2 regions of the Brevibacillus sp. WF146 genome follow, and region 2 is predicted to be linked to the other one. Evidence: riboswitches for the same ligand, from Rfam matches in the RefSeq annotation. Region 2 holds a riboswitch; the other holds the start of a gene.

Region 1 (4,179 bases), 820 kb from region 2:
CCTTGGCCCGGCCGATGGTTTCGCCCAGGGTGGTGGCCTCCTCGTGCTCGACGTTGTAGCAGTCGAGCCAGCCGATCGGTTCGGGGAATTCAAACTCCTCCTTGTTGGCGAACGGCGTCGGGAAATACTGTTCCCCTTTGTCCGCGGTCCAGTAGTTAGGCTTGGCGAGACACTCCTGGATGGCGGTCTGCGGGCTGAAGTAGGAGCAGAAACCGTCGTAGTCGACGACGGAATTGTCGCCGTCGCGGATCAGAATGGCATCCACTTCGTCCAACTGATCGACGGCGTACCGGGCCGCGATGTTGGAAAAGCCGGGGTCGCACCCCAAGCCCATGATGCCCAAGAGGCCGGCCGCTTTGAACGCGTCGTTCCAGGCCAACTGTTTGCGGAGCCACTGCGGCCCGCTGGAGGCGGTATCAATGTAATGCGTTTTCGTGTTCAAGCACGCTTTCATCACTTCGAAGTTGTTTTCGGGCAAACCGATGTGCAGCAGTACGTCGATGTCGCCCAGAATGGCCTGGACGCTCGACACGTCGCGGGCGTCCACCCGCTTCACCTGAATCTCCACGTCGGTTTCCCGGCGCAGTTCGGCGGCCAGTTCTTCCGCCGGACCGATGGAAATGTCGGCCAGCACCAGTTTTTCCAAGTAACGCGACTTCACGATTTCGCAGGCGCTCACTTGTCCAACGCCGCCAACACCTACTATTGCGACTCGCATAGAGTCCTCCTTCCGTATGTGGGCAACGGTCTATCTTCGCATTCGAAACAGCCATTTTTGCAGATGAAGATCGATATCGGCGGGGTGCACCGACACTTGGGCAGTCATGTCAATCGGCTCCCGAGGGCGCAGGTTCATGAGAACAACCTCCTTGTGTTCGAGTGGTCATTCGTGTACACGGGGGGAAAAGCGAGGGGGCTTAGGGGGAAGGCAGCGATACCGCATGGGTGCTGTCACCTCCTTTTCCAGTCATGGACGAAAAAGTTCGAGCAAGCCGTGTCGCGCGGGGATAGTACATGTGTATTCATCTGCCCGGACGTCCCATGCGCTCGGCAGGGGAGAAAAAATCCGGACCCCAAAAGGAAAGGTCCGGTCTCCGGGAACTAGAGAGGCGGCGCCGCCGGTCAGGACTTGTATTGAATCAAGCCGAATCCGAGCCCTGTCGGATCGACCAGATAGGCCAGGTGAAAATCATCGAAATCCATTGGTTCCCGGACGATGTTGGCCCCGTTTTCCACCGATTTGGCGATCGCCTCCTCGATCGAATCCACCTCGATGATGATGCGGGTGCCGTGCGGATAGTCAGGCGGCCCCAAGTCAATGCCGCCGTTGATGCCCGGACGGTCATCGGAGCCGGTTGTCACCGCGTAGTAATCCCACCGCGGCTCCGCGATGTTCCAGCCGAAGACGGTGGAATAAAACTGAACGGCTCGCTCGGGGTTTTGGCTGCTTAATTCGAACAGGACGACACGTGCCATGAGGAGCACTCCTTTCGTAATAGAGGGAATCATATCCAATTCCCTGCCGCCAAGGGAAACCCCTCTTTCTTTGCGTATAAAGAAAATAGGAACCACCTTAACCCACCTGACCCTTGAAGAAGCGAACCAGAAGAAAACGTGCCTGCGGCCGCGCAAAAAAGTAGAATAAAGAGAGGAAACAAAGAAACCCCCTTTTTCACGGAGGAGACGACATGATCCGTTCGATCACAGGGCAGGAACTTTCCGCCCTGCAGGAGCGTTTGTGTTTGGAAGAAGTGTACATCCTGTACAGCAACCTCTTTGTGCGGGCGGACAGATGCATCGCGCTTGCGCAGACACACAACGAAGAGATTTGTCTGGTAGGAACCTATCTGAAAGGCTTGCCTTTCCACGCGTTCACCTTCCATGTATGTGAGCTTTCGAAAGGAAGAACTGACGGAAACGCCTCATATCGGCTTGTTTTCCCCTGCCGGCGACCTCATGTCGATGGCCGGGTTTCACATTTTTCACGAGCGCTATGTGGAGATCGGCAATATCGGCACTTCGCCAGCCCACCAAAACAGAGGATGGGGAACGCGGATCACGTCGGACATTTGCCGGCTGGCACGGGAGAAATCGCCGCACGTTACGCCTATCTCGAATGCTGCTGTGACGTTCGCGCGTGCCGCACGCGGCGCCGTCTGCCAGATTCTTGTTGACGAACAACCTGGCATTCTTTACAATGATACCCAACAGGTAAACACTGTTCTTATCCAGAGCGGCGGAGGGACTGGCCCGATGAAGCCCGGCAACCGTCACGAGGTGCGTGACCAGGTGCCAATTCCTGCAAGACAGAGGTCTTGACAGATAAGAAGCGGGTTCGTTTGATACGGATGCAGGCCTTCTTCTTGTCGGAGAAGGCTTTTTCGTTCTTCTGTTCCTGAACTTCATAGGACTTCTTTCTTATCCAGAGAGGTGGAGGGACTGGCCCGATGAAGCCCGGCAACCGTCACGCGGTATGTGACAAGGTGCCAATTCCTGCAAGACACGCGTGTCTTGAGAGATGAGAAGGAGGCTCGGGCGCAATGCACACAAGCCTTCTTCGAATCGGAAGAAGGTTTTTTCGTGTTGTACAAGACAAAAACGGGGTGGGAGAAACATGAGCGTGGTAAAAGTGGGCTTGTTGGGATTGGGAACGGTAGGCGGCGGGGTGGTCAAGACGATCCGCGCGCAGCAGGAGAAGCTGTCGGCCCGGCTGGGCAGGCGCATCGAAATCGTCAAGGCGCTGGTGCGCGACACGCGGAAGCAGCGGGCCGTGCAGGTGGAGCCGTCGCTGTTGACGACGCGGTTTGCCGACGTTCTGGAAAGCGACGTGGACATCGTCGTGGAAGTGATGGGCGGCGTGGAGCCGACCTACGACTACGTGCGGGCGCTGATCCAAAAGGGCTGCCATGTGGTGACGGCCAACAAGGAACTGCTGGCCAAGCGCGGCGCGGAGCTGGTGGAACTGGCCAACCGGCACGGCGTCCATCTCGCCTACGAAGCCAGCGTCGCCGGGGGGATTCCCATCCTCGGCGTGCTGCGCCAGTTCCTCAGGACCAACGACATTACGGAGGTGCGCGGCATCCTCAACGGAACGACCAACTTCATCCTGTCGCAGATGGAGGAGGCGCAGCTGCCCTACGCGGACGTGTTGAAGCAGGCGCAGGAGCTGGGCTATGCGGAGGCCGATCCGCGCTCCGACGTGGAAGGCTGGGACGCCCTGTACAAGCTGTACATTCTGGCGCAGCTCGTGTTCGGCGAGTCGCTGCCCCTCTCCGCCATCGAGCGGCAGGGGATTGCCGACCTCTCGCAGGGCCACATCCGGCTGGCGAAAGAGCTGGGGTACCGGATCAAACTGCTGGCGCAAGCGCGCCGGGAAGACGGCGGTCTGCACCTGTCCGTGCGGCCGACGCTGGTGCCGCTGGGGCATCCGCTGGCGCGCATCCGGGATGCGTACAATGCCGTCCAGGTGGAGGGCAGCCTCGTCGGCGACCTTTTGTTCACCGGCAAAGGGGCGGGCGAACTGCCGACAGCCAGCGCGGTCGTGGAGGATCTGGCCTTCTTGCTGACCCAGCCGTTTACGCCTCATCCCGCCTGGCGGGAACGGCCGACGGCGGTCCCGTCCAGCCGGCTCTCATCCGGCCTCGACTTCTGTTTTCTGGAAGGGACAGCGGCCCGCGTGACGCCGGAGCAGGTGCTGCTGTTCCTCGAACGGGCGGGAGTCGCCGTCCGCAGGCTGACCGTCCAGTACGATCCGGGCAGCGTCCTGCGCGTGGGCTTGCTCGCCGCCGGACTCAGGGAGGAGCACGCGGAGCTCTTGGGACGGGACTTCGGCCTGCAGGCGCGGCTGTACCCCGTGCTGGAGGCGGCCGACGATCGTGGTGCCGTCGAAGGGACTGTGGGTTGGTAAACAAGCGTCCAACTCCCCATCGCATTCGCCGGGATTTTTTGGCATGATAGAAGCGGAGCACTTCTTCTTCAAGGGGATGAGGACACATCATGCTGGGTTCGCAAACCATTCTGCCGGCCATTCGCCACATGAAGGAGTTTGAGCGCGTCCTGGAAAGCCGGTACGACACGATCATTCTGCTGGAGAGCCATATCTGTCAACTGAAAAGCATCGCCGACCTGGCGCGCCGGCACGGAAAAAAGCTGTGGCTGCACGCCGATCTGGTGCAGGGG
Region 2 (4,179 bases):
TCCCTTGATCAGTTCCTGCCCCTGAATGGAAAAGGCGCGCTGCCCGAAGTAGAGTTCGGACACGAGGTTGTTCCACACCGTATGCACGTGGAAGCAGGCGCCCGCCTGCGGAATGCGCTTGTAGACCACGGCGTGGATCAGCGTTTCCGCCGAGGGCTTGAGCGCTGTCGGTTCGACCGGGCGGGACTCCCCGTCGACCACCAGGTAGTCTTCCGGGGAGAGCTTGGTCTTGTCTTTTCCGCTGGCCGTCACGGCAAACTGCAGCGGATCGTCGGAGAGCTTGATCGAGAGATTGCCGCTGGTACCGGGAAACCAGTCGCGGCGGGCAAACGTCAGCTTCGCTTCGTCCAGCCGGCGAAACGCGTCTGCGCGTTGTTCCAGTGTGACTGTCATGGTGAGCCGACCTCCTGTTGGGTTCGTAAATCCTGCAAAATGGCGATGACGTCGTGGAAGGTGGCAAACGTCCGATGCGGCAGGCCCAGTTCAGCGCATTTTTGCGCGAGCAGCGAACGGGCGATGACGAAATCGGCAATCTTGGCACCCGCCAGATCGGTGACGGAATCGCCGATGACCACGCGGAAGTGGCGGTCCGGATCGTATCGCCGGATGATCGTCGTTTTGCACATGCCGCAGTCGTTGTCGCAGTGTTCGTCGCAGCGGTGCGGCCAGGTGATGGTGATGCGCTCGCCGCTGAAATCGCTGCCGTTGCAGTAGATGGGCACGTTCAGCTCAAACGGGGCGAGGATCGGCTCCACGAAAAAGTCGATGCCGCCGCTGGTGATCAAAAGCTCGATGCCTTCGTCCCGGCAAAAGCGGACGAATTCGGCAAAGCCGGGGCGGATCACTGCTTCGCCCACGATGAAGTCGACAATCTCCTGCCTGAGCGAGGAGGGGAGGAGCTGAAACAGCTGGCCCACGCCTTCGCGGACGCTCACCTGCTGGGAAAGGATCTTTTCCGTCAGCGCCTCCCACTCCGGGGGAGCAAAGCGGCGCATGATGGCGACGATGTTGTCCTTTTCCGTAATGGTGCCGTCAAAGTCGCAGAACAGCACGAGTGATCTGGTCATCGTCCGCTCCCCCATTTCTCCAGGGCTGCCGCCAGTTCCGGCGACTCGGCTGCCGCGTCGGCGAGCGAGCGTCCGGCGACGACCGCTTCGATGGCGGCCACAAACGCGCGTCCGCCCGCCGTCGCCCCGCCGGGATGGCCGTGAATGCCGCCGCCGGCGTTGACCACCTGATCCTGTCCAAAATCTTCGTACAGTTGCGGCACCAGGCCGGGGTGAATGCCCGCGGACGGGACCGGGAAGGCGCGCCGCATGCCGTGCAGGGGAGCGGTCAGATGCTCCGCCAGGCGCAGGGCTTCCGCTTTGTCCAGGGCCACGCTGCCGTACGGCGACGGGAAGAGCACCAGGTCGGCGCCGGCGATCCGCATCAGTTTGCCCAAGAGCAGCGGCGTGGCGATGCCGTAGTCGGGCGACGGGTAGAACGCGCCCGCCAGCGCCGGATGGGCCATGATCGGCACGCTGACGTCCGGATCGGCTGCCAGGCGGTGCAGAGCGTCGAAGCCGAACGCCAGCACGTTGAACAGCAGGCAGTCGGCGCCGGCCTCCACCGCCCGCTTGGCCCGCTCGTTCAACTCGTGCACCGGACCGGTCAGATTGGCCGCATAGAGGACGGGTTTGCCGGTCTGTGCTTCCGTTTCCGCGGCAATCTGCTTGAACGCCTTGATCCGCTCCAGAAACGGGGCGCGGTCATCGGCGAAAAAGATTTCGTCGTCCTTGACCAGGTCCACGCCGCCCAGCGCCTGGGCGCGGAACTGGGCTTTCAGATCGTCAAACGGCATTCCCAGGCAGGACTTGAAAATGCTCATCAGGAGCGGGCGGTCATGCACGCCGAGCCGTTCGCGAAGGCCGTCGATGCCGAAGCGGGGGCCGGGAAAGCCGTTGAGGAACGCTTCCGGGAACTGCACGTCGATCAGCTTGATCTTGCCGTCCATGGAGAGCTTGCCGAAGATGCCGGTCAACAGCGACGGGATGTCGGCGGTAAAGTTGCGCACCGGATAGCTTACGGTGATCAGGCCGCGCGTTTCCCCGTTTTCCCGCGTCTCCAGCGGTTGGGTGTCCACCGCTTCGCCCAGGTACGGTTTCAGTTCCGCCTGTTTGGCGGCAGGCAGGTCGGTCCAGGTGCCGACGGTCATCCCGACGGCGATCCCCTCTGCTTTTTTTCGCAGGTCTTTCGCTTGTGTCAGATAGGTGACGAGGATGCGTTGTTCGTTCATGGATGGGATGATCCTCCTTTGTTGTGCCCTCCCGGCCGCCGGGTCCTTCACGCTGTCCCGGCGATTGCCCGCGCTGCCCCGGGGAGGTGCCGCGGGCGAGCCGACGGGGCCGCTGTGTTCCAACAAAAAACCTCCCCATGGAGGAGGGGAGGCGGTTGTCGTTCAGTCAGCGTCTCCTCTCATCTCTCGGAAAAACATTTCCGCAGGATTTAGCACCGTTACGCCTCCCTGCCTGGAAAGCGCCGGTTGCCGGGCATCATAGGGCCAGTCCCTCAGCCAGCTCGCGATAAGAGTGTGAATCGTTCGCTATGCGGTTTTGCTTGGTAGATACCCCCATGATATGACGTTCCTCTCAGGGAGTCAACCCTTGATTGGGGGAAATGTGCGGCGCTGTTGAAAAGCCGGCAGGGTGCGCGGCCTGGGTTCGTCCGGCCGTATTGAGCGCGGCCTTTGCGCCGGTTCAGCGCTGTACGTGCACGTTTTGGAGAAGCGGCCACAGTTCGGACGTTTCGTCCACCCCCCACCAGAAGATGGCATCGCGTACAAACGCGCATCGGTGTGCAGGCGGAGCGGCGGCCAGATAGGCGCGTATGTCGTCCAGCGGTATGTGATCCCTGCTGGTGCCGGCAAACGGGAACACGTAATCAGCAGCGGGCTTTCCGTCAATTGGCACGACTCCCAACCCGTCGATGGTCGGAATCCAGCCTGCGGACCGGCGCTCGCTCTCCAGGTCGTTCAGATACCGCATGACGCCGGGAATCGGTTCAAGGCCCAGGTCTGTCCGCATGTGATGCAAAACGGTCTGGCGACGCTGAAAGTAGTTTCGTAACTGCGTGTCTGTTGACTCCTCATGCCGACTTTCTGCGAGATTGGCCCAATACCGTTCCCATTGCTGTGGGGTGCGGACGGACACCAGACTGCCAAGGTCGCCTGCGGATTCGATCGTCACAACCAGGCGGAAAAAATCTTCCAGATTGCGTGCGATAATGCGCAAGGATGGGTCGTCCGTCGGGCTGACGCAGACAATGGGCGCCTCTGTCAGGTCTGTGATGCGGCCGAAATCGGTCAGAAAGCCGTAATGAATGCCGTCGCAGCCGGTCTCGGCAAAGACGTGCAGGTCGGGCGGCGTGTTCCAGTAGCGAAAGCTATTGTTCGCAAACCGGAAATGGATATACTCCAGCGGGTTGTCCAGTCCTTCCCGTATAATTTTTTGCTCCAATGCCCGCACGTGCTCCAGCAGGTCGATGCCATAACCCATCAAATCGCTCCTTGGACACCGTGTTATAATACCCCTTATTTTACCATAAACCTCAATCTTTTGAAAAAATGCTGCGGCGCGGTGGAACTTTTTCCCGCCATGTGCGTGGATAGGAGTGAAAGGGTGTGAATCCGTGGAAAAGGTCGGACTGGAAGACGTGTACCGCTTGTACGTCAACGACATATACCGCTACCTCTGCCGATTGACCGGTGACCGGGTGCAGGCGGAAGACCTGACGCAGGAGACCTTTTTCCGGGCGTATCAATACCTGGATGCCTACCGGGGGGAAAAGGTGCGCCCCTGGCTGTTCAAGGCGGCCTACCACACGTTTGTGGACTGGCATCGGAGGCGGAAGAAGCGTCCGTGGCGATTGGTGGAGACGATCCCGGAACAGCCGGACGGGGCGGCGGCGGACCCGGTGCGGGCGCTGCTGAGCCAAGAGGCGTGGTCATCGCTGCGGACGTGCCTGGACCGGCTGCCGGAGAAGCAAAAACAGGTGATCCTGCTGCATTGCGGACAGCTCAGCTACGCGGAAATCGCCGAGGTGCTGGGCATCGACGCGGCGGACGTAAAGCGCTCATTGTTTCGCGGGCGGCAAACACTACGCAGAATGTGGAGGGATGAACATGACGACGGACAAGGC

Evidence for each region. A riboswitch is a leader RNA that binds a small molecule or an ion and turns the genes downstream of it on or off. The one in region 2 is predicted to bind S-adenosylmethionine.
Region 1: linked by a shared signal. The riboswitch ahead of A6764_RS08630 (homoserine dehydrogenase) and the one ahead of A6764_RS04490 (2,3-diketo-5-methylthiopentyl-1-phosphate enolase) in region 2 are both predicted to bind S-adenosylmethionine.

Annotation. Positions count from the first base shown of each region.
Region 1 covers NZ_CP109943.1:1,751,727-1,755,905, forward strand. The annotation lists gene A6764_RS08615 (saccharopine dehydrogenase family protein) at 1-718, opposite strand, end outside; gene A6764_RS08620 (VOC family protein) at 1,123-1,476, opposite strand; partial or broken gene A6764_RS22375 (hypothetical protein) at 1,963-2,031, shown strand; SAM riboswitch class I at 2,222-2,329, shown strand; SAM riboswitch class I at 2,416-2,525, shown strand; gene A6764_RS08630 (homoserine dehydrogenase) at 2,615-3,907, shown strand; gene A6764_RS08635 (glycerol-3-phosphate responsive antiterminator) at 3,994-4,179, shown strand, end outside.
Region 2 covers NZ_CP109943.1:934,396-938,574, forward strand. The annotation lists gene A6764_RS04480 (methylthioribulose 1-phosphate dehydratase) at 1-393, opposite strand, end outside; gene A6764_RS04485 (2-hydroxy-3-keto-5-methylthiopentenyl-1-phosphate phosphatase) at 390-1,067, opposite strand; gene A6764_RS04490 (2,3-diketo-5-methylthiopentyl-1-phosphate enolase) at 1,064-2,278, opposite strand; SAM riboswitch class I at 2,455-2,571, opposite strand; gene A6764_RS04495 (hypothetical protein) at 2,739-3,536, opposite strand; gene A6764_RS04500 (RNA polymerase sigma factor) at 3,670-4,179, shown strand, end outside; gene A6764_RS04505 (anti-sigma factor) at 4,163-4,179, shown strand, end outside.